3 regions of the Brevibacillus sp. WF146 genome follow, and region 1 is predicted to be linked to each of the others. Evidence: riboswitches for the same ligand, from Rfam matches in the RefSeq annotation. Region 1 holds a riboswitch; each other region holds the start of a gene.
The links. A riboswitch is a leader RNA that binds a small molecule or an ion and turns the genes downstream of it on or off. The one in region 1 is predicted to bind cobalamin.
Positions count from the first base shown of each region.

Region 2: another riboswitch for cobalamin. It lies ahead of A6764_RS15655 (ABC transporter substrate-binding protein); the one in region 1 lies ahead of A6764_RS04325 (energy-coupling factor ABC transporter permease).
Region 3: another riboswitch for cobalamin. It lies ahead of cobO (cob(I)yrinic acid a,c-diamide adenosyltransferase); the one in region 1 lies ahead of A6764_RS04325 (energy-coupling factor ABC transporter permease).

Region 1 is NZ_CP109943.1:895,450-905,265, reverse strand. Features, by position in the region: gene glnA (type I glutamate--ammonia ligase) at 190-1,608, shown strand; gene A6764_RS04340 (energy-coupling factor ABC transporter ATP-binding protein) at 1,761-2,600, opposite strand; gene cbiQ (cobalt ECF transporter T component CbiQ) at 2,604-3,395, opposite strand; gene A6764_RS04330 (energy-coupling factor ABC transporter substrate-binding protein) at 3,392-3,679, opposite strand; gene A6764_RS04325 (energy-coupling factor ABC transporter permease) at 3,680-4,441, opposite strand; cobalamin riboswitch at 4,591-4,783, opposite strand; gene A6764_RS04320 (quinone-dependent dihydroorotate dehydrogenase) at 4,873-5,961, opposite strand; gene ald (alanine dehydrogenase) at 6,290-7,414, opposite strand; gene A6764_RS04310 (PucR family transcriptional regulator) at 7,543-8,778, opposite strand; gene lpdA (dihydrolipoyl dehydrogenase) at 8,900-9,816, opposite strand, start outside.
Region 2 is NZ_CP109943.1:3,136,615-3,146,430, reverse strand. Features, by position in the region: gene A6764_RS15695 (PTS glucitol/sorbitol transporter subunit IIC) at 1-530, shown strand, start outside; gene A6764_RS15690 (PTS glucitol/sorbitol transporter subunit IIB) at 553-1,572, shown strand; gene A6764_RS15685 (PTS glucitol/sorbitol transporter subunit IIA) at 1,610-1,996, shown strand; gene A6764_RS15680 (NAD(P)H-dependent oxidoreductase) at 2,015-3,322, shown strand; gene A6764_RS15675 (sugar-binding transcriptional regulator) at 3,432-4,397, shown strand; gene A6764_RS15670 (hypothetical protein) at 4,394-4,726, shown strand; gene A6764_RS15665 (alpha/beta fold hydrolase) at 4,824-5,015, opposite strand; gene A6764_RS15660 (M24 family metallopeptidase) at 5,175-6,269, shown strand; cobalamin riboswitch at 6,286-6,490, shown strand; gene A6764_RS15655 (ABC transporter substrate-binding protein) at 6,728-7,738, shown strand; gene A6764_RS15650 (FecCD family ABC transporter permease) at 7,871-8,887, shown strand; gene A6764_RS15645 (heme ABC transporter ATP-binding protein) at 8,884-9,684, shown strand; gene A6764_RS15640 (sigma-70 family RNA polymerase sigma factor) at 9,796-9,816, shown strand, end outside.
Region 3 is NZ_CP109943.1:3,796,768-3,806,583, forward strand. Features, by position in the region: gene A6764_RS18735 (sirohydrochlorin chelatase) at 1-945, opposite strand, end outside; gene cobJ (precorrin-3B C(17)-methyltransferase) at 997-2,688, opposite strand; gene cbiB (adenosylcobinamide-phosphate synthase CbiB) at 2,716-3,684, opposite strand; gene A6764_RS18750 (histidine phosphatase family protein) at 4,001-4,633, opposite strand; gene cobS (adenosylcobinamide-GDP ribazoletransferase) at 4,639-5,379, opposite strand; gene cobU (bifunctional adenosylcobinamide kinase/adenosylcobinamide-phosphate guanylyltransferase) at 5,376-5,939, opposite strand; gene cobD (threonine-phosphate decarboxylase CobD) at 5,912-7,021, opposite strand; gene cobO (cob(I)yrinic acid a,c-diamide adenosyltransferase) at 7,021-7,569, opposite strand; cobalamin riboswitch at 7,772-7,986, opposite strand; gene A6764_RS18775 (hypothetical protein) at 8,078-8,599, opposite strand; gene A6764_RS18780 (M23 family metallopeptidase) at 8,684-9,214, opposite strand; gene A6764_RS18785 (M15 family metallopeptidase) at 9,581-9,816, shown strand, end outside.

The DNA.
Region 1 (9,816 bases):
TCTCCATTCTACAAAAACAGACCCTTTTGCAACACCCCGCAATATTACGTCAGAAAATCTGACATAAAACGTGATAAAACCTCTTGACAGTCCCAAAATCCAACCACTATAATCGCTAGTATAGAAACGGACGAAAATCGAACGTTAAGACGAAAACCTCGATGATTATTCGTAAATGGAGTGATCGCTATGGATATGAAAGCAGTTCTTTCCCTGATCGAATCAGAAAACATCGAATATGTCGACTTCCGCATCGTCGACCTGCCCGGCCGCCAGCATCATGTCACCATCCCCGCCTACGCGGTTGACGAAGGGACCTTCCTCAACGGCGTCGCCTTTGACGGCTCCAGCCTGACCGGGTACAAAGGCATCGAGGAAAGCGACATGGTGGCGATGCCCGACCCGGCCAGCGCGTTTATCGACCCGTTTGTCGAAGCGAAAACGCTGAACATCGTCTGCAACATCTGCAATCCGGACGGCACTCCCTACGAACGCGACCCGCGCGGCATCGCCCTGAAGGCGGAGGCCTACCTGAAGCAGACCGGCCTGGCCACCGACGCCTACTTCGGCCCGGAATCGGAGTTCTTCCTGTTTGACAGCGTCCGCTACGCTTCCGGACCGTCCGGCTCCTTTTTCCACATCGACTCCGAGGAAGCGTTCTGGAACACCGGCAAGGAAGGGCAGAACCTGGGCTACAAGGTGCGCAACAAGGGCGGCTACTTCCCCGTGCAGCCGACCGACACGCAGATGGACATCCGCAATGAGATGTGCACGCTGATGACCCAAGCCGGCCTGAAAGTGGAGCGCCATCACCACGAGGTGGCCACCGCCGGCCAAGGGGAAATCAACTTCCGCTTTGACACCCTGACGCGCACGGCTGACAACCTGCTGCTGTTCAAGTACATCGTCCGCAACGTGGCGGCCAAGCACGGCAAAACGGCCACCTTCATGCCGAAGCCGATCGTCGGCGACAACGGCAGCGGCATGCACGTGCACCAAAGCCTGTTTGACGGCGAACGACCGCTCTTCTACGAAAAAGGCGGCTACGCCAATCTGAGCCAAATGGCGCTCTACTACATCGGCGGCATCCTGTATCACGCGCCGGCCCTGATCGCGCTGACCAATCCGAGCACCAACTCGTTCAAACGGCTGGTGCCCGGCTACGAAGCGCCGGTCAACCTGGTCTTCTCCAAAGGGAACCGCTCCGCCGCCATCCGCATTCCGGTGGCTGCCGTGACGCCGAAAGCGGCTCGCATCGAGTTCCGCACCCCGGACTCCACGGCGAATCCGTACCTGGCCTTCGCCGCCATGCTGATGGCCGGCCTGGACGGGATCAAGCGCAGGCTGGACCCGCGCGAACTGGGCTACGGGCCGGTTGACCGCAACATCTACGACCTCTCCGATGCGGAGAAACAGGAGATCAAGAGCGCACCCGGCTCGCTGGAAGAAGCGCTGAACGCGCTGGAACGGGACCACAACTTCCTGCTGGAAGGCGGCGTCTTCACCCGCGACGTGATCGAAAGCTGGATCGCCCTCAAGCGCGGCGAAATCCAACAAGTGGAACGCACCGTCAATCCGAAGGAATACGAACTGTACTATGATCTGTAAGCCGGGGCCCGCACGGCGAACCGGTTCCTCTCCGATCCGGAACCGCGAAAAACCGAATCTGCCGCGAGAAACGAAAAGACCGAGGCACAGTCCCTCGGTCTTTTCGCGTCAAAAAAGCGTCATGCGAACGGCCAACGGTTTCAGCCGCTTCGTTACAGCGAACGCAGCCGCTCCGCCAGTTCGCCCGGCGTCCGGGGCAGGCCGCGGCCGAGCCGTTCTTTCACATGGCCGGGGATGGCTTCCCACAGCTCCAGTACGGCGGGCGGTTTCATCCGCAAGTCGGCCAGGATGTCCCGGCGGGCAAAGACCCGCTCCGGCTCCCCGGCCAGCACAAGCCGCCCCGCGTCCATCACAAACACCCAGTCCGCCCAGGCAAACGCGAAATCCAGGTCATGCGTCGCCATCACAATCGTGGTGCCTGCCGCATGGATGCGCTCCAGCTCGCGGACAAAGGCCTCCGTCTGCCACGGGTCCAGGTAGGACGTCGGCTCATCCAGCAAAAGCAGTTCCGGCTCCATCACCATCACGCCGGCCAGTGCCACCCGCCGCTTCTGGCCGAGACTCAGATGGTGAACCGGGGTGTCGGCCCACTCACTCATCCCGAACGCCTCCAGTGTCCGCCGCACTTTTTCCTTGATCTCGTCTTCCGGCAGATGGAGGTTGCACAGTCCGTACGACAGATCCTCGGCGACGGTGGCGGCGATCAACTGCTGTTCCGGGTCCTGAAACACAAGGCCCACGTTTCGTTTGAGCGCCTGCAGTTCCGCACGGCGAGCGCTGATCGGCACGCCTTTCCACAGGACCTGTCCCTTTTGCGGGCGAAAAATGCCGTTCGCATGCAGAAACAGCGTCGACTTGCCGCAGCCGTTGCGGCCGAGCAGCGCGCATCTCCGGCCGGCGGGCACGGCCAGCGTCACGCCGTTCAGCGCCGGCTGGCGGGCGCCCGGATAGGTGTAATGCACGTCGGCAAACTCAAGCACATGCGTTGTCACGTCTCATCCTCCGATCCACCATTCCCATGCCGCCAGCAGCACGCATCCGGCCAGCGCCTCCCGCTCGTGCCGCTTGGAGCGGACATGTGCCGACAGGCCGACGACGCGAAAGTCCTCCGTGAAGCCTCTCGCCATCATGCCCAGGTACACCTGCCGATACCGGAGCATCGCTCTTCCGAACAACCGGGTGACCAACCTGCCGGTGTCGCGGAGCGCCGCGCGAACTCCCTGATAACCGCCCCTCGCGATTTGCGCGGTCCGCAGCCAGGCTGCCGTTTCCAGAAACACAAACACGAAGCGGTACATGATCATCACGAGATCGGTCAGGACCGCCGGCAGGCCGATGCGGCGCAGCACCTGGAGCAGCTCGGCAAACGGCACGGTAAAGAGCACGAAATAAAAGCACGACAGTGCCGCGAGGGAGCGGCACAAGAGGGTCGCCGCCCGCGCGACGCCGTCCGTTGTCACATAGGCCACCCAGCCTCCCCACTGCCAGGCGGCCAGGACATTCGCGCCGCTGCCCCACCCCGTTACAGGCGCCACTTCCACCAACAGGGCCGGCATTCCCGCCGCCAAAAACGACAGCGCGAGAACGAGGCCGACCAGGTAGACGCGACAGGGGATGCGGGCGTAGCCGACGATCCAGACGCTGATCCAGACAAAGGCGGCGAGCTGCACCGGCGGATGGCTGGCCAGGACGATCAGCATCAGCGCCAGGGCAAACAGCAGCTTGCGCCCGGGTGACAGGCGGCGCAGCCGGTTGGTGTAGGCGAGCGCATCCAACTGCCCGATCATTGTTCCTTGCTGTTGTTCAACCGGCCCCGGTACAGGCCGATTGCGTATCCGATAAATCCGGCGCCCAAGGCGGCCTGCACGGCGAACAGCAGGCTCTCCGTCTCGCCGCCCGGCGGCTCCAGCAGCGGCTGGAACCACGGCTCATAGCCGGGGGCCACTTCTTTGATCGCTTCTTCCGCCGCGCCGTCCGACCCGCCAAACTCCGAATCTTTCACCAATACCAGCGGCAGCGCGGCCAGCACCGCCACCAGCAGCAAAAGCACCCAGTTGGACCAGCGTTTCATTTACATCCCCTCCCGTTTGAGCAGCGGCAGCTGCATCAGCTCTTTTGCGTTGTACGACTGCAGCCAGTTCCAGACGAGCACCGTCAGCAGCCCCTCGCTTACGGCCAGCGGAACCTGGGTCAGCGCGAAAATGCCGGCAAATTTGGCGAACGAGGCGGCGACACCGCCGGAAGCGGCCGGAAACGCCAGCGCCAACTGCAGCGACGTCACCACGTACGTGCTCAGGTCGGCCAGGGCCGCCGACAGGAAGACAGCCAGCCGCTGGCCGCCGTTGGCCCGAAGCACCAGCCGATACACCCCGTAGGCGACAAACGGCCCGACCACCGCCATGGAAAACGCGTTGGCGCCCAGCGTGGTCAAGCCTCCGTGGGCGAGCAGCAGGGCCTGGAACAGCAGCACCAGGGTGCCCAGCACCGACATCACCAGCGGGCCGAACAGGATGGCTCCCAGGCCCGTCCCGGTCGGGTGGGAACTGCTCCCGGTCACGGACGGAATTTTCAGCGCGGACAGGACAAAGGTAAACGCCCCCGCCACGCCTAACAACAGCTTCAATTCGGGGTTATCCTGGACCAGCCGCTTGATGGAGCGCAGGCCCAGCAGGAAAAAGGGCAGAAACACGGCCCACCAGAACAGCGACCAGCCCACCGGCAAAAAGCCTTCCATGATGTGCATGGCGTATCCGGTCTCAGGCTCATTCAGTACAAAGTACAGGACAAATCCGGTCACAAGCAATCCGCTCATCAGCGAACGCGAACGGCTCATTCAGCATCCTCTCCCTATCTGGTTCGACATCGAACGTCCAAGAAAAAAACTCATCCGGCCGGATGAGCTTTGCGCAATGTCAATAGACGACTACTCCCTGAAACGAAACAGTCGTGCTGCCTGGGCTCACCTCTCCTTTCCTCGAAGGCTTTTGGGTGCGGCAGCTAGGTAGGTCTCCTGGCTTCCAGATCATCACGCTCTTTTGCCTTCCCCGTCCGGCGACCGGCGAGTGGCCTGTCAAAAGAGAATTCCCTGGTTACAGTGGCGGGACCGCTCGGGATTTTCACCCGATTCCCTGTTACCCCTTATATGCATAAGGGCACCTAGCTCCGTTGTATTCCGTTTTCCATCATTTTCTTGGACGTTTGCGTCCATTATATACGAACCCCCGCGAAAGCAAAAGGGGAGAATCGCTTTTGCCCCGAGGTGCGCTATCGCGCGTCCACGCCCACCGCGTCGCTGATGCGGGCAAACCCGTCCCGCTTCAATAGCTGCACCAGCCGTTTGTTGATCTGGCGGGCGATGCCCGGCCCGCGGTAGATCATCCCCGTGTACACCTGCACCAGGCTGGCGCCGGCGCGAATCTTGCGGTAGGCGTCGTCGCCGGTGAAGATACCGCCCACTCCGACGATCGGCACCTTGTCCCCCACTTCCTGGTAAATTTCTCTTACCCAGGCGGTGGACCGCTCCTCCAGCGGCTTTCCGCTCAAGCCGCCCGCCTCCTCGGCGTAGGGATGGCTCTCCACCCCATCGCGGGACAGCGTCGTGTTGGTGGCGATGATGCCGGCCGCCCCCTCGGCCACCGCAGTCCTGACCACGTCACTCATCTGCTCGTCCGCCATGTCGGGCGACACCTTCACCAGGATCGGCTTCGCCTTGACGCCGCGCATCTCCAGTTCGGACGCCTTGGCCTTCACTTCGCGGATGATGGCCCGCAGGCTTTCCGACTCCTGCAAATCGCGCAGGTTGGGCGTGTTGGGCGAACTGACGTTGATCACAAAGTAGTGGCCGTACGGATAGAGCAGGTCCAGGCACTTGCTGTAATCGGCCGCCGCTTCCTCATTGGGCGTCAGCTTGTTCTTGCCGATGTTGATGCCGATCGGGATGTCGGCATAGGCGTAGTCCACCAGGTTTTGCGAGGCGGTGTAGGCGCCGTAGTTGTTGAAACCCATGCGGTTGATCACCGCCTGCTGCTCCGGCAGGCGGAACAGCCGCGGCTGCGGATTGCCCGGCTGTCCCTGCGGCGTGATCGTGCCCACTTCCACGAACCCGAAGCCCAGCGAAGCCAGCGCGTGGTAGACTTCGGCGTTTTTGTCAAATCCGGCGGCCAGTCCCACCGGATTGGGAAAGCGGATGCCCCAGAGCTTTGTCTCCAAACGTTCGTCGCGGAACTGGTACACCATCTTCAGGATGCTTTTGCCCGGTGCGGAGTTTTCCACTGACCGGAGCACGTGTATGGTCTTCTCGTGCGCCTCTTCCGCGTCCATCTGAAACAGGAACTTTTTGACCAGTTGATACATCGCTGCACTCCTCACTCGTTCTACTGCCTAGTAGCATACCATATTTGCAAAAGGGTACGCACTACGAGAGAAGTACCCTTTCCCTCCGGTTACGGAAAACCTTCTGCCAATATCTAGGGAAGACACTGGTCCATCCGCAGCAGGCGGCTATTCCGTCACAACTCCTCCTGCCTGCCGGCAGCCGGCGCCTTTAGCAACTATTATCCTCATTCCCTATGCCTGTATTCTCTCAAACCCGATCTCCCGGCAAAAAAACTGCCCGCCCCGATCGGCAGGGCAGGCAGTTGGTCACGGTTGTGCTGTGTCGGCTGGGATCGTCCCGGCCCGGTCAGTTTTTCACCAGCAGCACGTCGTCGATGGAGACGTACGGCAGGTTGTGCGCTTCGGCGACGGCCTTGTAGGTCACTTTGCCGTCGATCACGTTGACCCCTTTGGCCAGCGCGCGGTTCTCCAGGATCGCTTGGCGGTAGCCCTTGTTGGCCAACTGAACGGCGTAGGGCACGGTCACGTTGGTCAGGGCCAGCGTGGAAGTGCGCGCCACCGCGCCCGGCATGTTGGCGACCGCGTAGTGGATCACGCCGTGTTTTTCGTAGGTCGGGTTGTCGTGGGTGGTGATGCGGTCGATCGTTTCGATGGATCCGCCCTGGTCGATGGCCACGTCGACGATCACGGAGCCCGGCGCCATCGTTTTGACCATTTCTTCCGTCACCAGGCGAGGCGCACGGGCGCCCGGGATGAGCACGGCGCCGACGAGCAGGTCCGCCTTTTTCACCGCGTTGGCGATGTTGAACGAGTTGGACATCAGGGTTTGCACGCGGCCTTGGAACAGGTCTTCCAGTTGGCGCAGGCGATCGGCGTTCACGTCGATGATGGTGACGTTGGCGCCCAGGCCGACCGCCATTTTGGCCGCGTTGGTGCCGACGATGCCGCCGCCGATGATGACCACTTCACCCTTCTGCACGCCAGGCACGCCGCCGAGCAGCACGCCCTTGCCGCCGTACGGCTTTTCCAGGAACTGCGCGCCGATCTGCACCGCCATGCGGCCGGCCACTTCGGACATCGGCATCAGGAGAGGCAGTGCGCCGTTGTCCAATTGGATGGTTTCGTACGCGATCGCCACCACTTTTTTCTCCATCAGGGCGCGGGTCAGTTCCGGTTCCGGCGCCAGGTGCAGGTAGGTAAACAGGATCAGGCCTTCGCGGAAGTAGCCGTATTCGGACGGAAGCGGTTCTTTTACTTTCATCACCATATCGGCTGCCCAGGCTTCCGCCGCCGTCGCGACGATCTCCGCCCCAACCGCCGTGTAATCGTCATTGGTAAAGCCGCTGCCCAGGCCTGCACCGTTTTCGATGCGAACCGTGTGGCCGTTTTGCACCAGTGCAGCCACGCCGGCAGGCGTAATGGCTACGCGATTTTCGTTGTTCTTGATCTCTTTGGGAATCCCTACAATCATGGTAGTACGTCCTCCTTCGCAACGCCGATTAACGTGTGTACTACCATTGTACAGCGTTTTCAGGACGCGTTTCCTTGGGGATTCCCTTAATCTTTTCGCCTCTCTGTTTGTGTGTTTTCACAAACGAACTAGCGTTCCCGGTCCAACTTGTCCATTTTCAGTTCCAGATACAACGCGGCGCGCTGGTTCATGTCCTCCAGGTCGACCCGCAGAATCTCCTCGATGCGGCGCAGGCGGTACCCCAGGGTGTTGATGTGGATGTGCAGCCGCTGGGCGGTGACGTTCGCCCGGCCGGCAGCGTCCAGGTACGTCTCCAGCGTCTCCATCAGCGCGGTCTGGTTTTCCCGGTCATACGCCTTGAGCCGGGCCAGCCGGTCGTTTTCGTAGCCCTGCTCCTCGTCCCACTCCTTCAGCTTCAGCAGGTAGCGGTAGATGCCCAGTTCGTGGTACCCGTGGATCCCTTCCGTTTCGCGCGGAAACAGCCGCTTTACCCGGACCGCGTGGAGCGCTTCCCGGTAGCTTTTCACGATGTCGGGGTAGGCCTTGTAGACGCAGCCGTAGCCGGCCGTCACCTGGCCTTCGCGGACGTGGGCCACCAGCTTGCCGAGCGAGTCGGCCAGAAACTGCTCCGTTTTGCGCAGCAGCTCGTCTTTTCCCTCCTTGCCCGAACCGAAGAGGCCGATCAGCAGCACGATCTGTCCGCCATCCACCACCCACAGCAGCTTGTCGCGCATCAGCAGCGGGTAGAGGTACTGCTCCAGCCCCGTTCCGGCCGCCTCGATGACGCAGATGAGGTAGGAGGAAGGCAGCCTCATCTGCAGACTTTCCGCTTTTTGCCGAATCAGCGTGTCGCTGGTGTGATTGCCCAGCAACAGCTCCCAGAGAAACTCCTTGCGCCGCCGCTCCTCCGCCTTCCGCTTTCCCTGCCGCTGCACCAGCCGGGTCACCGCGGCCCGCGCCGCCTGTCGCAAAATTTCGTCGTCTTCCTCGGTCAAGGGACGGTTTACTTCCTGGGCCCAGATGTATCCCAGCACGTCGCTGCCGCGGCGAATCGCGATCGCCACCCGCTTGCCAAGCCCCACCTCGTCTTTTGCCGGAATGTGCACGGGGTCGTCCTTTGTCAACAGCTCCTGAAACACCCCGTCCTTCCACAACCGGGTCAGCACGTGTTCCGGCACCCGCCGGCCCATGATCGTCGACCAGCGGGCCTGGTCGGTGCTTTCCCCGTGGGAGCTGTAGGCGATCAGCCTGTGGTCGGCATCTTCGATCGTGATCGGATTTTGCAGGAGATCCCCGATGATGTCCGCCAGTTCTTCGATATCCGCATGTTGGTACTGCTGAAAGTAATCAGGTTGAACAGACACGGTTCCACCTCTTTGCCGGCCATGTGTACGTGGTTCTATTATACCGGAAAGGCGGAAGGGGGCGGAACAAAAGAAAGCGGGTCACCGCTTTGCCTGCCTGGCAGCGATGACCTGCTTGACGTCATCCGTGAACAGCCTGGCCGATCCCGCCCCGAACCGCCTCCCAGAGCGTTTCGGACAGCGTCGGATGAGGCGCGATCACGTTCTCCGCCGCCTCGGCTGTCATTTCCGTGTGCAGCAGCAGCGCGGCCTGGCCGATCAATTCGGTTGCCCGCGGCCCCACCAGGGAAATCCCCACGATTTCATGATAGCGGGGTTCGATCATGACCTTTGCCTTGCCGGCTGTCTCCTGCAAGATCTGCGCCCTGCCGTTGGCCGCAAAGGGAAACTCGCCGACCAGGATCTCCCCGTAGGCTTCCCGCGCCTGCCGCTCTGTCAGTCCGACAGAGGCCACTTCCGGCGAGGTGTAGATGCAGCGCGGCACCGCGCGGTAATGGACGGTGCGGTCCCCTCCGCAGATGTTGACGGCGCTCACCTCTCCTTCATGAAACGCCACATGGGCGAGCTGGATCCCCCCGATCGCATCGCCCGCCGCGAAAATGTGCGGCAGGTTGGTCTGCATCCGCTCGTTCACCTCGATCCCGCGCGAAGTGACGCGCACCCCGATCCGTTCCAATCCCAGACCGGCCACCCGGGGCCTGCGTCCGATGGCCACGAGAACGGCATCTGCGGCGACCTCGATCAGGCCCGCCGGTGTGCGTACCCGCGCAGTTCTCGTCGTGTGATCCAGCGCTTCCACACGGCTGCCCAGATGGACGGTGACCCCCGATTGCTTCAATCCCCGCTCCAGGACGGCGGCAATGTCGGCATCTTCGCCGGGCAGCAGTTGGTCTGCCATCTCGACGACGATCACTTTGCTCCCCATCCGCCCGTACAGCGAAGCGAATTCACAGCCGATCACGCCGCCGCCCACGATCAGAAGCACGGGCGGGGCCGCGTCAAGCGACATGGCGTGACCGCTGTGCAGGATCCACTCGC
Region 2 (9,816 bases), 2.2 Mb from region 1:
ACTTTTTCGTTCATCTTGCGGAAGGGTTTATCGGCATGTTTCAAAAGGGCGGGGAGACCTTTGTCGGACTGGTGACCGGCATCATCCCGACGCTCATTTGTCTGATCACGGCTGTAAACGCTTTCGTAAAGTTTGTAGGTGAGGAACGGATTGAACGGTTTGCCGCCAGGTGCACGGGGAACATGCTGCTAAGGTACTCGGTTTTTCCCCTCTTGTCGATGTTCTTTTTGACCAATCCGATGGCGTACACCTTCGGCAAGTTTCTTCCCGAGCACCAGAAACCGGCGTTCTACGATTCCGCCGTGTCGTTCTGCCATCCCATCACCGGTCTGTTCCCGCACGCCAACCCCGCGGAGTTGTTCGTCTACATGGGCATCGCGACTGGGATCACCCAGTTGGGGCTGTCGCTGGGGCCGCTCGCCATCCGCTTTTTCCTGGTCGGAATCATCGTCATCCTGATCCGCGGCATCGTGACCGAGTACATTACCCGGATGATGCTGAAGCGCAGGGAAGCGCAGGCGTCGGCCTGACACCGAGAGGAGGGACAAGAGCATGAGCAGCTATCGCGCTGTTGTCATCACAAAAGGACAGGGCGGGTGGGGTGGCCCCCTGCGCATTCTGCCTACGGACGAGAAGAAATACATCGCCTCTATCACGGGCGGAGGGATTCATCCCGTGGCGGAACGGATCGCTCAGCTTACGGGCGGAGAGGCGGTCGACGCCTTTACGACCAAGGTGGAGCCGGACCAGATGGCCTGCGTCGTCATCGACTGCGGCGGCACTGCCCGCTGCGGCGTCTACCCCAAGTTGGGCGTGCTGACCGTCGACGTGACCCCGGCATCTCCGTCCGGGCCGCTAATGAACTTCATCAAGGAATCCAACTTCGTCTCCGGGGTGAAGACGGCCAACGTGGAACTGCAAACCGAAGCGGCCGTCGCCCAGGAGGCAGGCGAGCCGGAAAAGCCGAAATCGGCGCAGGAGCTGAAGACGGAGGCTCGGGTCAAAGTGGCCCGGATGCAGAGCCAGCAGCCGCAGCGCAAGCCCAATGTCATCGAGAAGGTAGGGCGGCTGATGGGCGGCGTCGTCGGCACCTTTTATCAGGCGGGGCGCGACACCGTTGAGCAGGTGCTGAAAAACATTCTGCCGTTCATGGCGTTTGTCAGCACCTTGATCGGGATCATTTTGTACACCGGGATCGGCGATGTGCTGGCCCACGTCATTTCCCCGCTGGCCGGCAGCTTTATCGGCCTCTTGATCATCTCCATTGTCTGCGCCCTGCCGTTTTTGTCGCCGCTGTTGGGGCCGGGGGCGGTGATCGCCCAGGTGGTGGGCGTGCTGGTCGGCGTGGAAATCGGCCGCGGCAACATCCCACCGCAGTTGGCCCTGCCCGCCCTGTTTGCGATCAATCCGCAGGTCGGCTGCGACTTCGTGCCGGTAGGACTGACATTGGGTGAGGCCAAACCGGAAACGATCGAGGTGGGCGTTTCGGCTGTGCTGCTGTCCCGCCAGATCACCGGCCCGCTGGCGGTGGTCATCGCCTATTTCATGAGTGTTGGCCTGTACAGCGAGTGAGCGGATAAAAAACACATGCACCGGGAGGTACGCGATCATGAAACCTTTGTTCCACTCCACCATTGTTGACATCGGCGAGCTGGTCCCCGCCTTTTTGCAGGAGAACACGCTGATTCTGTTCAACCACGACGTCCCCGAAGAACTGCGCGACATGGCGGTTCTGCACACCAGATCGGAACAGGCGGAGGAGGTCCTGCCAGGCGATTTTCTGATGATCGGCGATTGCTTGTACCGGGTCACCAGCGTGGGGGAAAAGGCAAACGAAACGCTGAAGACGCTCGGCCACTGCACGATCAAGGCGGACGGCAGGCCCACCCCGCAGCTGCCGGGCACGATCCATGTGGAGGAGCGGGCGATTCCGTCGCTGGAGTCGGGGACGGTCGTGGCGTTTGTCCGCGAGAAGGGTTCCGGCGGTAATCTGTAGAGAAAGAGGGAGAGGACCATGTTGGGTGTGAAAAAACGGTTGGATGCGCTGCACAAGGACGGCGGCTGCATTAGGGTCGGGCTTATCGGGGCCGGACAGATGGGGAGAGGGCTGATTGCGCAGATCGCAGGCATGCGCGGCATGCGCGTGGTGGCGGCGGCCGATCTGTTTCCCGAGAACGCCAGGCAGGCGTTTCGCCGGGCCGACGTGCCGGAAGCGGCGATGAAGGAAACGAATGATCCAGACAAAGCGGACAATTGGATTGCGGGCGGCCGCGCCGTCGTCACGACCGATGCGGTCATGGTGCCGCGCCTCGACAACGTTGACGTAATCGTGGACGCCACCGGGATTCCCGACATCGGGGCGCAGATGGCCTGCGAGGCGATTCAACACGGCAAGCACATCGTCATGCTGAACGTGGAGGCGGATGTCACCGTCGGCCCGCTGCTCAAGCGGCTGGCCGACGAGGCGGGCGTCGTCTACACCGGTTCCGCCGGAGACGAGCCGGGCGCGATCATGGAACTGTACGAGTTTGCTGACACGCTGGGCTTTGACGTCATCGCGCTGGGCAAGGGAAAAAACAACCCGCTGAACCTGCAGGCTAACCCGGATACCGCCCGGGCGGAAGCCCTGCAGAAAGGCTCCAGCCCGAAAATGCTGGCCTCGTTTCAAGACGGAACCAAGACGATGGTCGAGATGACGGCTGTCGCCAACGCGACCGGCTTCGTCCCGGACGTGCCGGGGATGCACGGGCGAAAAGCGCGACTGGAGGAACTGCCGCGGTTGTTTTCGCTGCAGGAACAGGGAGGGATACTTCAGCGCACCAAAGTGGTGGATTACATCGACGGCGTCGCGCCGGGGGTGTTTGTCGTCATCACCTCCACGATGCAGGAAGTGCACGACACGATGAAGTACCTGAAAATGGGCAGCGGTCCCCATTACCTGCTGTACCGCCCCTATCACCTGACCAGTCTGGAGACGCCGCTCTCGGTCGCCCGTGCCTACCTCATGAAAGAAGCGACGATCGCGCCCGAGTACGGGATGGTGGCGGAAACAGTGGCCGTGGCCAAAAAGGCGCTGGCCGCTGGCGAAGCGCTGGACGGGATCGGCGGCTTTACCGCCTACGGCCGGATTGTGACCGCCGCCGACAAACAGGCGATGAACGCGCTGCCGATCGGTTTGATCGGTCCGCACATCCGGCTGAAGCGGCCGGTGGCGTTGGGCGAGGTGATTACCTACGACGACGTCGAGTTTACCGAATCGACGCTGATCGGCCGCCTCCGCGAGCAGATGGACAGGGAGGCCGCCCGTCTCGCTGTCCGATGAAGCCGCCTGCCGGCGTTCCCGAGGTGTGTTTCGCCCCTGATGGATTGCGACCAACTGTGCTATAATGAAAATTGGAAACAGATAGCAACGGTTTTGATGAGGGGTCGCTATGTACAATTGGACAGAGAAGCGGGAACTGGTACGAGTTGCCAAAATGTATTACATGATGGAGCTGACGCAGGCGGAAATCGCTAAGAAGATGGGCGTCTCGCGGCCAGTCATCTCCAAGCTGCTGCAGCGGGCGAAGGATACGGGCATCGTGGAAATTTTCATTCGTGACGAGACCGTCAGCATGGTGGAGTTGGAGCAGCAGTTGGAGGCGGCCTACGGCATCGATGAAGTGATCGTGGTTCCCGCTCACGGCAGCGACAACGAGGAGATTGTGAAACAGCAGGTGGCCAAGGCGGCCGCCCAGCATCTGACCCGCTGGATTCGCAATAAAAAGCGGGTCGGCATTTCTTGGGGGACGACGCTGTACCACCTGGTTAACGAATATCCCTATGAAAAGCACCATAAAATGAAGGTATACCCTTTGGTCGGCGGCATCGGGCGGCATCGCATCGAGATTCACTCCAACCAATTGGCGTACGAGTGGTCGAAAAAGCTGGGCGGAACCTGCCAGTTCTTATATGCGCCGGCCATCGTGGAGTCAGTGGAACTGAAGCGGCAGCTGCTGGAGTCCTCGGATATCGGAGCGCTGCTTGAAGAAGCGAAAAAGGTGGAACTGGCTGTGGTCGGCGTGGGCAATCCGTTCGAATCGACGATGGAGCAGATGGGCTACCTGAAAGCGGAAGACATCGAGCATCTGCGGGCCGCCCAGGCGATCGGCGACATCAGCTCCCGCTTTTACAACCGGGACGGCGAAGAAATCGGCAACTCCCTCAACGATCGGGTGATCGGACTGGAGCTGGCCGATTTCCGGAGGATTCCCACCGTCGTTGGCGTCGCTTCCGGCACCAAAAAGCTGGAAGCGGTCTGGGGCGTGCTGCAGGGCGGCTATTTTGACAAACTGGTAATCGACGAAGCGCTGGCGGAGGCACTGCTGGCGAAGGCGCAAAGGGGGGAGAGCAGATGAGGAAGAAAAAGATGGAAGCAGCCCTGTACTGTCTGTCGTGCATGAACGAAACGGTACACGAAGTGACGTACATCGACGACATCCTGTACGAGGTGAGGTGCGAGACGTGCGGCAAGACGGATGCACGGACCTCGGGCATCGAAAAGGAGCTGTACCTGAATTACCTGCACCGCATCATGAGCAAGCCGAAGCGGGTGAAGGAGGAAGTCGAGGGCAGCATCCCCCATTTTCTCAAATCGCTCCCTTACCGCGTACTCAGCAAGCCGTTCCGCACATACTCGGAGTTTAAGGATTTGTGGAACTTTTGCCGGAAAAAATCTGACGGATAGGCCGGAGCCTCTGGGGCACCGGCTTTTTTACGTTTTCATCCGCCCGGTCCAAGAGCTGACCCAACTGGACGGATGCCTCTGCGCTCACCTTACATCGTCAGTCTCGCCTCCAACCGATTAAGACAAACTCCCGGCACCATTCGTTAAACGGCCCGGCGCCCCGGGTGACGACCTGATGCTTGACGCCGGGAATCAGGGCCAGCCGGGCGTGGGGCAGGTGCTCGGCCAGCATCCGGCCGTATGCGTACATCCGCTTGTCCTGCTGGCCGTAGACGAGCAGAACCGGCACGCGGATTTCCTGCAGCCGTTCGGTGCAGCGGTAGCGATGGCCCGCCGCGTACAGCCGGCACAGGGTGCGGGCGTCGGTTTTTTTTGCCCGTCCGCTTCTTTTTTTCCCGGGGACATGGTATCCTCGCAGTAGAAACCAAGAGAAAGCAGGGTGAGCGAGTTGTACCAGGAGCGCATGCAGCAGTTGCGCGCGTATATGGAAAAGGAAGAGCTGGACGCGGTGTTGATCACCTCGCCCAAACACGTTTACTATCTGACCGGCTTTTTTACGGAACCCCACGAACGGTTCATGGGCCTCATCATCCCGGCGCAGGGCGAACCGTCGCTGATCGTCCCGGCGCTGGATCGCGAAGCGGCGGCCGAGGCGGCGTCCGGCGTCAAGCAGATTCTGACGCATACCGATACGGACAATCCGTACGACGTGTTGAAACAGGCGCTGCCCGCCGGGTTGACGCGGCTGGGCATCGAAAAGAGCCACATGACCGTGGAGCGCTTCGAAGCGATGAGCGCGGTCGTGGCGGCAGCGCGGTACGCCGATGTGGAAGAGCCGCTCCGCGAAATGCGGCTGATCAAGTCGGCGGAGGAAGTGGCCCGCATCAAGCACGCCGTGCGGCTGGTGGAAGAGGCGCTGCGCGAGAGCCTGAAAAAAGTGAAACCGGGCGTCACCGAGATGGAGATCGTCGCCGAACTGGAGTACCAGATGAAGCGGCTGGGGGCGGACGGGCCGTCGTTTGACACGATGGTGCTGGCCGGGGAAAAATCGGCGCTGCCGCACGGAACTCCGGGCAGCCGGCAGGTGCGCGAGGGAGAACTGCTGCTGTTTGACCTGGGCGTGGCGGCTGACGGCTACGTGTCCGACATCACCCGCACCTTTGCGGTCGGCGAGATCAGCCCGCAGCTCCGGGAGATCTACGAGACGGTGCTCGCGGCCAACGAAGCGGCCATCGCCGAGGTGCGCCCCGGCGTCACGCTGGCTCACCTCGACCAGACGGCTCGCCGCGTGATCGAGGAGAAAGGGTACGGCCCGTATTTCATGCACCGTCTGGGCCACGGGTTGGGCATGGACGTCCACGAGTATCCGTCGGTTCACGGGCAAAACCAGGCAGTGCTTCGTCCCGGCATGGTCTTCACGATCGAACCGGGGATTTACCTCCCCGGCGTGGGCGGCGTGCGGATCGAGGACGACGTGCTGGTGACGGAAAACGGCAGCGAGGTATTGACGCAGTTCCCGAAACAGCTGACCGTCATCGGGTAAGGCTCAGACGAAAAAACGGAATAGCGCGTTTCACGGTGCCGTCCGGGTGCAGGTGCGCCCGGGCGCTTAAAAGGGAAGTTCGGTGAAAGTCCGACGCGGTCCCGCCACTGTGACGGGGAGCGCCCTGCGACAGCCACTGTCTCGCTTGATTCGGGGAGATGGGAAGGTGCAGGGGGCGATGAACCCAAGCCAGGAGACCTGCCGTGAAGCGATCACGCTCAACCCACGAGGATGGGGATGTGTGGAAAGCAGGGAACGGAAAGAAAAGGCGCCCCGCGTCTGTTCTTTTGTCGTGTCCGCATGCAGACTGGCATCTCTCGTCCAACACGGGGGATGCTTTTTTGTTGCTGCGGAACACGTGGGAAAAAGGTTTACAACGAGCGGGCGAGACCGTATCATGGAGGTTTTGTATAAAACGTAATGATTGCGATTATCAAATATGCAGAGGAGGACGTGTCATGAAAAAATTTCGTTTCAATTCCCGCTTTTGGCTGGTCAAAACAGTGCTGCTTGCCCTTCTCCTGTCGGCGTGCGGCAGTTCCCACCCGGACGACCGTCAACAGCAACCGGCCGCAGAGCCTGCAGCAGCGGAAGCGGCGCAGCCGGTTACCGTTCAAAACGGCGATCGCGTGCTGACCTTTGAACAGCCGCCCAAACGGGCCGTCACGCTGAATCAGCACACGACGGAAATCATGCTGGCCTTGGGTCTGGCAGACAGGATGGCGGGAACGGCCTATCTGGACGACCGCATTTTGCCGGAATACCGGGAAGCGTATGAAAAAATCCCCGTGCTGTCCAAGACATACCCGTCCAAGGAGGTGCTGTTGGCGGCGGAACCGGATTTCGTCTACGCCGGATGGAAAAGCGCCTTCACCGACAAAGCGGTGGGCACGGTGGAAGAGCTGGAGAAGCTGGGGATCAAGGCGTATCTGCATCAGTCCTCCAACATGACGTCGCCCACACTGGAAGACGTGTACACGGACATCCGCAACATCGGCCGCATTTTCCGCGTGGAAGCAAAGGCGGACGAGCTGATCGCCCGGATGAACGAACGGATGGAGCAGATCGCCAAGCGGATCGGACAGCCGGAAAAACCGCTGCGCGTGTTTGTCTACGACAGCGGGGAGGATCAGCTGTTGACGGCCGCCAACAACTACATGACCCGCTTGATCTCGATGGCGGGCGGCAAAAACATCTTCGACGACATCCCCAAGGGCTGGGCCACCGTCAACTGGGAAGAGGTTGTCAACCGGCAGCCGGACGTGATCGTCATCGTCGACTACGGCGACAAGACCGTCGAGCAAAAACGGGAGCTGCTGCTGTCGAAAAAAGAGCTGGCCGACCTGCCGGCCATTCGAAACCAGAAGCTGATCGTCCTCCCTCTCTCCGCAGCGGCAGAGGGGGTCCGGGCGCCAATGGCCCTGGAGACGCTCGCCAAAGGATTCTATCCGGAGAAGTTTCAAGACTAAGGCCGTGCGGGCGGGACGGAGCCGTCCTCTCCCGCCGCCTCACCACATTCGACAGGAGGGATTGGTTTGCGGAAAGCAGCGTTTTTCATCGGGGAGAGAGGCCGGGGTTGGTTCTGCGCGGTTCTCGTCGGTCTGACGGCTCTCCTGCTGGCGTCCGTCACGTTTGCCGTTACGCTGGGCTCGGTTGACATTCATCCCCGTACGGTCTGGGGAATTGCCCTGTCCAGGCTGCCGTTTTTCGGCGAATGGGTGCAGCCCGACTGGTCAAAGGCGGCGGAGACGATCATTTGGGAGATTCGGCTCCCCCGCGTCCTGCTTGGCGCCCTCGTCGGGGCCGGCCTCTCCGTAGTCGGGGCGGCCATCCAGGCGCTCGTCCGCAATTCCCTTGCCGATCCCTACATCCTGGGCGTCTCCTCGGGGGCGTCTGTCGGGGCCGCGTCGGTCATGCTGTTTGGCGCGTTCGGGCTGTATGGCCAGTACGCCCTGTCCGTCGGCGCGTTTACCGGATCGCTTGGCGCCCTCCTGCTGGTCTTTTTCCTCTCCCGGCTCGGCGGGCAAAACGCCACCGTTCGCCTGCTGATGGCGGGCATCGCCGTGTCTGCCGTCTTGTCCGCCGCGACCAGCCTGCTCGTCTTTTCCTCTCCCCAAGAACACGGCATTCAGGCCGTGCTGTTCTGGATGACGGGCAGCCTGGCCGGCGCCAAATGGGAGTTTCTCGCCCTCCCGGCTGCTGCCGTGACCGCCGGGCTTGCGTTTCTTCTGACCCGCTACCGGTCGTTGAACGCCATGCTGATGGGCGAGGAGACCGCCCGCACGCTCGGGGTGCATGTGGAACGGTTCCGCAAGGGGCTGCTCGTGATTACCGCGCTTTTGACCGGCGTGATGGTGGCCATCAGCGGCGCAATCGGATTCGTCGGGCTGATGATGCCTCACATCGTGCGGATCGTCGTCGGCTCCGACCATCGGCGGGTGCTGCCCGTCTGCGCCCTGCTGGGAGCGGTATTTCTCGTCTGGGCCGACGTGATCGCCAGACTGGCGTTCGCGCCGCAGGAACTTCCCATCGGGATCGTCACGGCCCTGTGCGGCGGACCGTTCTTTCTCTGGCTGATGCGCCGCAGTTCCTATTCGTTTGGAGGTGATGGACGGTGAACGTGACGGCCCAAGACCTTTCCGTGACGCTCGACAAAAAAGCAGTGCTCCACGATGTCGGCCTGCAGGTCCGGACAGGGGAGCTCGTCGGCCTGATCGGCCCGAACGGGAGCGGGAAGTCGACGCTGTTGAAGAGCATCTACCGCGTGCTGAAGCCGGACGCCGGGCTGATCTCGCTGGACGGCGATGATCTCTACCGGCTGTCGCCGCAGCAGGCGGCCCGGCGGATGGCCGTGGTGCGCCAGGAGTCTTCGATGGAAGTCGACTTCACCGTGGCCGAAATCGTCATGATGGGACGATTTCCGCACAAGCGGTTTTGGGAGGCGGATACCTCCGAGGATCAACAAATCTGTGAGGAGGCGCTGTCCCGGGTGGGGATGCAGGCGTTTGCGCAGAGAAGCTACCTGTCGCTGTCCGGCGGGGAAAAACAGCGGGTGCTGATCGCCAGGGCACTGGCGCAGCAGGCGAAGCTGCTCGTCCTGGACGAACCGACGAACCATCTGGACATTCGATGTCAACTGCACATGCTGGATTTGTTGAAAATGCTGCGGGTCACCGTCCTCGCCGCGCTGCACGACCTGAACCTGGCCGCGATGTACTGCGACCGTCTTTACGTGATCCGGGAGGGACGGATCGTCACCTCCGGCACGCCGGAGAAGGTCTTCACGCCGGAGCTGATCCGCGACGTCTTCGGCGTGGAAGCGGACGTGATGATCCACCCCCGGACGGGGAAGCCGCACATTTTCTTCATGCCGGAGCGGACGGGCGGCAGTCAGGCAGCCGTCTGGCATAGGTGACGTAAGACGTACTTCCGCGCACCTGGACCCGTTTTTCGCCATAAACGTTGTAACATTCCGTCGGCCGGCCGCATCTAAACAGGTGAATGCACACGAAGGGAGGCGCGCCGCGTGGAGAAACTGCAGCCGACG
Region 3 (9,816 bases), 1.6 Mb from region 1:
GTCGTGATGGTGGTCGTGGTTGTGATCGTGACTGTGATCGTGGCCGTGACTGTGATCGTGGCTGTGATCGTGTGCGTGGTGATGCCCGTGGTGATGATGCCCGTGGCCATGATCGTGGTCGTGATGATGGTGGTGATGGCCGATGTGCTCCATCGCCGCCAGCCTGTACTGACAGGTGTCGCAGTTCAGCTTTACTTCGCCGTGCAGCGCCTCTTCCACCCGCTCTTTCAGCACGGCCTTCAGCAGCGGGTGATAGCCGAAATATTCCGCCAGCGTGAAGCGCGCTTCAGGGTAACGCGCGCGGAACCGCTCCAGTTGGTCGGCCATCCGTTTGATCAGCACGCCGGTAAACAAAAAGTACGGCAGCACCACCACATGGCGCGCCCCCAGCTTGAGACAGCGCTCCACCCCTTCTTCGTACAGGGGAAAGGTGACGCCCATGAAGGCCGTCTCCACCCATTTCGCCCTCCACCGCTCCCAGAACAGGCGGGACATCTTGTAGATGTCGCTGTTGGCGTCCGGGTCGCTGCTGCCCCGGCCGATGATCAGCACGGCCAGGTCTTCGTCATCCGCACCGGAGGCGAAGCCGGCTTCCGCCATGCGCGCCGCCAGAATGTCCAGCACCTGTTCGTGGACGCCGATCGGCCGCCCGTAGATAAACTGCACGTGCGGATGCTTTTCCTTCGCCTCGTCGATGGCCGCCGGAATGTGAATCTTGGCGTGGCCGGCGGAGAACAGGATGATCGGGATGACCGCCACCCGGGTCGCCCCTCGCTTCACGCAGGCGTCCAATCCCTGCAGCACGTCCGGCCGTTCAAACTCCAGAAAACACGTCTCGATAATGGGAACGTCCAGTTCCGGGGCCAGCGAGGCCACAAACTGCCTGACCTCTTCGTTGCCCTCGGGATCCTTGCTCCCGTGGCCGACAAACAACACCGCGTCCATGTCTCGTCCTCCTTTTTCGCTTGCGGGCCCGCTCCGGCCCGGCGGGTGCGCTCAATCCCCGCAGACGGCGTTTTCAATCTTGGGCGCGGCCGGCTCCCGCCAGACAAATCCCTCGATCTCGCCGACGCGCTGGAAAAACTTGTGGAACCGTTCGTTCGGGAAGGCGTCCCGCTTGTAACGAGCCACGATCCGCTCGATCAGCGGCACGATTTCCTCCGGCGCGATGCCCTCCGCCACCGGTATGCCGGCATGGGCGTTGCGCCCCACCGTTTTGGCTCCAAGGAAGAGGTCAAACTTTCCTTTGCGGAAGACGATGCCGATGTCTTCCTTGACCGCGCCGTAGCAGGCCATGCCGCAGCCGTTGAACCCGATCTTCAGCTCCTTGGGCATCTCCTGGCCGCCCAGCTTTTGGTGAATCTCCTCCGCGTAGGCGATCCCGTCCTTTTTCTCCCCGTCGCAGAAGTCGCACGCTTTCACCTGCACCACGTCACCGGTCGGCATCAGCACCAACCCCAGTTGGCGCAGGCGTTCGGTCACCGCGCCGGGATCGGCGGTCGGGACGCGCAAGATGATCTGGTGATGCGGCGTGTATTCGATTTCCCCTTTTTCGCCCGCCAACTCGGCCAGCGCGAGCATCTGTTGGGGGGTAAACTTCTTGTTTGCCACTCCCGGGCTGACCGCGCACTCGAAAATCCATTCGGGCACAAATCCGCTGGGGGGACTGCCAGCCTGCAGAGCAGCCGTCTCTGGTCCTTTGTCCGCATGAAGCGCGGCGAGCGCCTGCATCGCCCACTCGTACGGCGTCCTGTCGGCGTCAGGCTGCTCCCGCTGTCCGGTCGACGCGTCCAGGACAGCCGCGGCGGACTCCTCCGAGGCAGGGGATGGCGCTGCATGAACGCCGCCGCTTCCCGCCTGCGCTTCCAGCGACCACGGCTCGTTTTCCACCCGCAGGCGCTGGTGGGGCTTCAGCGCCTGTTCGTCTGTCGTCAGCGTATACTTGCGCTGATAGCCGCGCGGTGTAATCATCAGGCCGTCGTAGACAAAGGTGGAGGAGTTGCCGATGATCACCGTCGTCAGCATGCCGATGTCGTGCTCCAGCATGTTGGCCAGCGTGGTCAGCTCGATCCGCTCCCGCTCCCGATAGGCGCTTTTGACGATGCCGACCGGGGTGTCGGGCGAGCGGTACTGGAGCAGGATACGCTGCGCCTCCACGATTTGACGCGTCCGCCGTCCGCTGCGCGGGTTGTACAGGGCGATGACGAAATCGGCCTGCCCCGCCGCGTCGATCCGCTTGGCGATCAGTTCCCACGGCGTCAGGTGGTCACTCAGGCTGATGGTGCAGGCGTCGTGCATGATCGGCGCCCCCAGCAGGGCCCCGCAGGAGTTGATCGCGGAGATGCCGGGGATCACCTCCACCTCCACGCCGTTCGCTCGCGTCCAGCCCTGTTCCACCAGCACTTCGTAGACCAGCCCGGCCATGCCGTACACGCCCGCGTCGCCGCTGGAGATCACCGCCACCTTTTTGCCCGCTTCCGCCTGCCGGACGGCTTCCCGCGCCCGGCTCACCTCTTCGGTCATGCCGGTGCTGACGATCTCCTGACCGGTCAAGAGGCCGCGGATCAAGTCCACGTAGGTGGTGTACCCGATGATCACGTCACTTTCCTCGATCGCTTCCCGGGCCCGCTTGGTGATGTGGTCGAAACTGCCCGGCCCAAAGCCGATGACAAACAATTTTCCGCTCATGAGGAGCCTCCTTTCCATAACGCGTCCCTATTCGCCCGTACTCACGGATATCCCGAAGGCCGCCGCCATGCAGACGACAAGCCCCAGGACCGACACCAGCTTCATCAGCCGGACCGCCGCGCCGATGTCGTCCGGGCGGAGCGGCCGGAGGGGATTGCCCAGTTTGGCCCGGTTGGACGGCACGCCCTGGTAGTAGTTGAGTCCGCCAAGCTGCACGCCGAGCGCACCCGCCACGCCCGCTTCCGGCAGTCCGCTGTTGGGGCTCATGTGCAGCCGGGCGTCGCGCCGGATCACCGCCCAGCACTGGCGCCAGTCCAGCCGCATCAGCCAGCTTGCGGCGACGAGCAACAGGGCGGTCAGGCGGGCGGGCAGGAAGTTGAGCAGGTCGTCAAACCGCGCCGACGCCCAGCCGAGATTGCGGTACTTCTCGTTCTTGTAGCCGACCATCGAGTCCAGGGTATTGGCCGCCCGGTAGGCCATCGCCAGCGGCGCGCCGCCCAGCGCTGCGTACACCAGCGGAGAGATGATCGCGTCGACGATGTTCTCCGCCACCGTCTCCACCGCCCCCCGGCAAATCTCCGGTTCGTCCAGCCGCTCCGTGTCCCGGCCGACGACCATGGAGAGCGACCGGCGCGCCGCCTCCCGATCACCTGCCCGGAGGTGATGAAAAACTTCCATGCCGGCGTCGGCCAAGCCTTTGGTGGCAATCGTGGCGGAAATCAGCCAGACTTCCAGGGCGGCGGCCAGCCAGGGATGGACCCTTCCCGCCGCGTACAGCAGTGCCCAGGTGACAACAAGGCTGCCGCCTGCGATCAACAGCGGGAACAGCAGGCCGGCCGCTTTCAGGTGCTCTTCCCGCTTGACCAGCGCGCGCAGCAGCCGCTCCAGCCGCAAGATGCACCAGCCCATTCCGACCACCGGATGCGGCAGGCCGCGCGGATCGCCCACCACCCGGTCTATCCAGTACGCCGCGAGCAATATCAATGCCTCGTTCATCTCGTCCCTCTCTTTGTTTCCACTCACGGAAGTTCCGTTCTTTTTCCCGGACGGGAGGCAGGCAAGCTCCAATCTCCCGCATCTCCCGCCTGCCTAGCGCCGCACCGACGTCGTCCAGCGGCGTCCCAGTGTAGACAACGTGACTGCTGGGGGGAGAAGCACGTTTCCGGCATCCGCTCCGTACTCGCCCAGCAAGGAAGCACTGGCTGCACGCTCCGCATCGATTTGCGGGGGATCGCCAAAGCCGTATCGCTGCGCAGTCCATGCAAAGGTGGCGCTCCTTTTTCCCGCAAATCGCTGCTCCGCTCGGTAGGGCTCACAAGTCGCTCTGCCTGGAAACATGCTTCTCCTTCGATTCAATAGGGTTGTCTTCAATCTGCGACGCCGTCCAGCGGCGTCCGTCCCACTCGGCGACGAGGACGGCGCCGTGGCCCACGCCGTCCACCTGCCAGTAGCGGCGGGGATCGTTTTCCACCCAGGCCGCCTGAAACCAGCGGATGACGCCGCCGTGGGTCACCAGGCAGACCGTATCGTCCATGGAGACGGACTTCGTCAGCCGCATCAGCCAGCGATCCACCCGCTCCCCCAACTGGGCCAAGGTCTCCCCGCCGGGCGGAGCGCAGTCGAACGGATTGTCGTACCAGCGGCGGGCGTGCTCGCCGTCCCGGGCCATCAGCTCGTCATAGGTAAGCCGCTCCCACGCGCCAAACGACAGCTCGCGCAGAGCGGGAACGGCCCTGGGCTCCAGTCCCCAGACCGCTGCCAGCCGTTCCGCCGTTTGCCGGCAGCGGAGCAAATCGCTGGTGTACAGCGCCGACGGACGTTCCGAAGCGAGCAGCCGGGCCACCTGCTCCGCCTGCGCGCAGCCGTGCTCGTTCAGCGGCACATCGCTGTGTCCCAGGTAGCGGCCGGCGCGGTTCTCCTCCGTCTGTCCGTGCCTCACCCACATCCATCTCACGGCCACCAGCTCCCAATCAGGATGAGCAGCATCACGGCTTCGGCGCTCTCGATCAGGGCGCCGTAGCAGTCGCCGGTCAAGCCGCCCAGCTTGCGGGCGACGGAGCGGGCAAACAGCAGGCTGGCCGCGAGCGACAGCACGACGGCAGTCACCGCCCGGACGTCGGCGATCCACCAGCCCAACGCCAGCACCAGCAGATAGCCGATACCGATGTGCCAGGGGCGGAGCGCCTCGCCGACGCTTTTGCCGATGCCCTTTTCCCCGGTGACGTACGGCCAGCAGCGGATCGCCAGCAGCACATGCGTGCGGGCGGCGGCGGGCACCAGGAACAGACAGGCGCTGAGACCCGGCCGGTCAAGCTCGGCCAGCGCCGCCGTCTTGACCAGAAGCAGCACGATCGCCGCCAGCACCCCCATCGCGCCGGTCCGGCTGTCTTTCATGATCGCCAGCATCTGTTCCCGCGGCCGGCTGCTGCCCAGACCGTCCGCCAGATCCATCCAGCCGTCCAGATGCAGCCCGCCGGTGATGTAGACCCAGCAGGCCATCGTCAATACGGCAGCGGTCAGCGGCGCAAACGCCCACAAGGCCGCCTGATGCGCCCCCCACAGCACGAAGCCGATCACCAGCCCGACAGCCGGGTACCAGGCGACGCTCTTCTTCCAGGCTTCTTCTGACGGGCGCAGCCAGGGAACAGGGATGCGGGTAAAAAACGACAGGGCATGAAAAAACGCGTTCATCCTTTAATCCTCCAGGGAATGCCGGCCAAGACGGCGTAGACGGTATCGGCCCGTCTGGCGGCCAACTGGTTGACGTCGCCCAGCACGTCGGCAAACCAACGGCCCAGCTTGGTCATCGCGACGCCGCCCAGACCCACCTCGCTGGTCACGGCGATGACGGTCCGGCCGCCGCTGCAGGCGGCATCCAGCCACTGCTCCGCCTCGTCCATGAGCGCCCGCGAGATCGCTTCGTCCCGCCAGGACGCTTCCGGCACGCTCATCAGCCGCGTGCTGATCCACGTCGACAGGCAGTCCAGCAGCACCACCGGATACCTCTCCATTTGGGGAAGGGCAGCGGACAGGGTGCCGTTCGTTTCGGCCAGTCCCCAATCTCGGGGTCGCCGCGCCCGGTGCCGCTCAATCCTTTGCTTCATTTCCTCGTCCCATACCTGGCCGGTGGCCACGTACAAGACGGGGCTTCCCGTCTGTGCGGCCAGTTCTTCGGCGAAGCGGCTCTTTCCCGAGCGGACGCCCCCGGTCACCACGATCAGGCTCAGCGCCGCTCCCTCCTTTCGCTCCACACGTCCCGCAAGGCCGCCAGCAGGCGGTCGTTTTCCTGCCGGGTGCGGACCGCGATGCGAAAATCGCCGGGCGTCAAGCCGGGGTACATGGCGCAGCTGCGAATCAGGATGCCCCGTCTGCCCAGCATCTCCTGCAGTTCCGCCGCCGTCAGTCCAGCCGGACAGCGCACGAGTAGAAAGTTGGCCTCGCCCGGCCAGACGCGCCAGCCCAACTCCTTCCCGATGACGCCGGACAGATAGGAGCGCTCCTCGGCGATCAGCCGCCTGGTATCCGCTGCGTAGGCGGATTCCTCCAGACAGAGCTCCCCGGCCGCAAGCGCCAGACTGTTGACGCTCCAGCTCACCTGCTTTCCCCGCAGCCGTTCGATCAGCGCGGGAACGGCGACGGCGTAGCCGAGGCGCAGCCCGGGGATGGCGAACATCTTCGTCAGCGAGCGCATCACGAGCACGCGCGGAAACCGGGAAAGCCTGTCGGCCAGCGTAAACTGCCGCTCTTCCGCGACAAAGTCGAGAAACGCCTCGTCGACCACCAGATGCGTGTCCGTCTCGGCCGTCCAGCCGGCCATCTGCAGCAGTTCGTCCGGTTCATACAAGAGGCCGGTCGGGTTGTTGGGAGAACCGACAAAGACGAGGTCCGCCCGTTCAAACAGCCGGTACAGTTCCGCCTCGTCCGGTTTGAAGCCGCGTTCTTCCCGGCCCGGGCACGCCAGCACGCGGGCGCCGAACTGCTTGGAAAGTTGGGCATATTCGGAAAAGCAGGGCGTGACGATGCCGACCGTCTTTGGCTGCAGCGCGAAGATCACCAAGGCCATCGCCTCGGCCGCCCCGTTGGTCGGCAGAAGCCACGACGCCGGCAGGTTCAGCTTCGCCGCCAAGGCGCTGCGAAACGACCGGTGCCCCGGATCGGGATAGTGAACCACCTGGGGCAGCGCCTCCCGCAGTCCTTCCAGCACGCGGGCTGGGGGGCCCAGCGGGTTGATGTTGGCGCTGAAATCCACAAATCGCCCGGCTTCCACGCCGAAGCGCTCCGCCGCCGTGACCAGATCGCCGCCGTGGCCGAACACCTCCAGCACGTCCGTCATCAATACTCCACCCCCAGGACGGCGGGGATGCCCTCGTCATAGTAGTGCTTGACCGCTTTCATCTCCGTCACCAGATCGGCGATCGCCGTGATTTCCGGCCGCGCGTCTCGTCCCGTAATCACCAGATGCACGTGGCGCGGCCTGTTCTTGATCGTGTCCAGCACATCGTCCAGCGGCAGCACGTCCGCCACGGGAAAACGCTCAATCGCCAGCGCGTTGTTCAGCTCGTCGAGAATCACCACGTCGTACTGGCCGCCCATTACCTGCTCCTTGGCGTAGCGCCACGCTTCCCGCAGGGCGGCGCGGTGCTCCTCGGGCGTTTTGGTCCAGGTAAAGCCGACGCCTTTCTGCACCATCTCGATTCCCAGCCGGTCAAACACGATCTTTTCCCCGTAGGTGCGCTCCGGCGACTTGATAAACTGAACCACCAAGACGCGCTTGCCGCGCCCGGTCGCCCGTACGGCCAGCCCGAGTGCCGCCGTCGTCTTCCCTTTGCCGTCCCCGGTGTACACCAGGACCAGTCCCCGCTTGTTGTCCGGTTTGTTCATCGGCCCGTTTCCTCCCCTCTCGCCGGCCAACCAGGGACGCGACGCCAAACGGTCCGCTCCCTGTAGGCCATCGCAAACACCGTTCACATTTTCTTTCCAGAAACAACAAAAAACGCCTTGCTTTCCCTGGAAACCAAAGGAAGCAAAGCGTCGACACGACGTCCACGACAATCCTCACCTTTTCCTTTGACCCGAAGGAAATCAGTGCACACGCAAAACAGGCAGGTCTCCTGGCTTGAGGATCGCCGCTTTCCTTCTCCTTCCCACTCCCGCTGGAGCAGTGGATGGCTGTCGCCGTGAAGGAAAACTCCCCTCTTACAGTGGCGGGACCGCGTTGGATTTTCACCAAACTTCCCTTTTAACTTCACCCACCCGGAAGCGTCCGCGCAGGTGAAGACCTGTTTGCTCCGTATGAAGCTGTCTGTGCCGCACATGACTGGCACTTGTCTCCATCATAACAAAAGTGGCCGTGGATAGGAAGGAAAAAGCGGGGGTTCAATGGGCTGTCTTATTCGCTGCGAGTCGTCGTGCCGTCTGGATTCATGATTTCATCCTCGATGGTTCCATTCACATTGGAGTAAAAATGTAGATCGTGATTCGGGCCTTGAAGGTAAGCGATGGTGTACAGGTACACCCGTTCATCTTTCCAGCCGATGAAGAAAGCGGCTCCTACTTTTCCACTGCGAATTCCTTCTTCATCAATGACATGGTCGGGCACCGAAGGCTGGTAATCCTCCTCTGTGAAAAAGCGGTACAGCCAGAATTCTTCACAGCCGTTTTCGAGATCCCCCTGGTCATCCACGAGAACGTAACGGTCTCCGAACAGTGCGGCGACTTCTTGTTTGGATGAGCCGATTTTTACGTTGTCTTTTATCCTGGCAACGGTTTGCAGCACATCTTCTTCACGAACGGTCTGCCTTTCTGGTGAGGATACGAAGATTCTGTCAAACGAATCAATGGTATAAAAGGTGACCAAGATCGCGGCAATGGCTACGGGAAGAGTTAGGTATAGGTACGTTTTTCTTTGCAAAATGGTTGTCCTCCTTCGTTATTGAATAGAAAATGTAACACTCTCACGCTTTAAGTCATGAGAGTGTTTTTAAGTGGAGTTAATCTAGGATTTACCCAAAATTTTCTTTTCTCTTTCAGGCGACAATGAAGTCTTCATAATCTTATTGATATCTTTTTCTGTTAATTTGAAATATTTTTTAAAGTTTGTCATTGTACGCTCTGACTCCTCAATAGAGTCCATCCATCTAAAAAATTCGTCCTTACCAACGTAATCGATAAGTAAAAAGTCGAAGAAGTATTCCGGATCGTCGAACTTTTCCTCGTGTTGTCCTTGTGTATCTCCCCCAAGATCTATATTTAATAGTGAAGGTCTCTTTTCGGGCCAAAAAACCCAGGGAGAAAACGTATCGTAATCACCCGGATAAGTCATTCCTTTTGCATTTACATCGAAGTGTAAATGGTAACCAGTGGCTCCACTTTTACCAGAGGTAGCAATTGTTGTACCTTTGCTTACTGTTTTATTAGTTGTAAACTTTAACGTTCCGGGCTCCAAATGCAAGTATCTTGTAATTAGGTTTTTTCCGGTATCCGGATCAATATCATTGTGTTTGATCGGTTGAACATACCAATCCATACATCTTTTTCAGCATCAGTTTTCCCTCCCCATAACAACTTTGTTCAAATACCAATATTTACTATATAATATATATTAAGATTTGTTAACTACCATCTTAAAATATTGGAATTATCTAGTGTTTTATTGTGAGAAGATAAACACTTTCACAAGCGCTGGAACAGTACTCGGTAATGACAAGTATGATAACGATGCAGCTAGCCCAACCCCTGCTGCCATCATTCCGGGAAGAAAAATCGTGAGGATTTGTGCCGCAGCAGGATGTGTGCCCATTGATCCTTGCTGAAAGAATCCGTTTACTGTATCTCTATGATTCGTTACGATAGCTGCAAAACCATTCAAACACACAGCACGGAGGTGACCCGTATGACATACCCCCCGATTCCGCACGAGCCGCGCAGCGATTCCGCACCGCTTCCGCCTCTGCGGGAATGCGGCGATCCCTTGGTTCCCCTCTCGACGCTCTCGCCCAGGATCTCCGTCTACCCCGCCTACTACCATCAAGGCTATCAGGGTGCCCTCCCGGAAGCGTACCTGCGCGAAGGGGCGGCGCTGCGGTTGGCCCAAGCGGCCGGGCGGCTTCCCGACGGCTATCGGCTGGT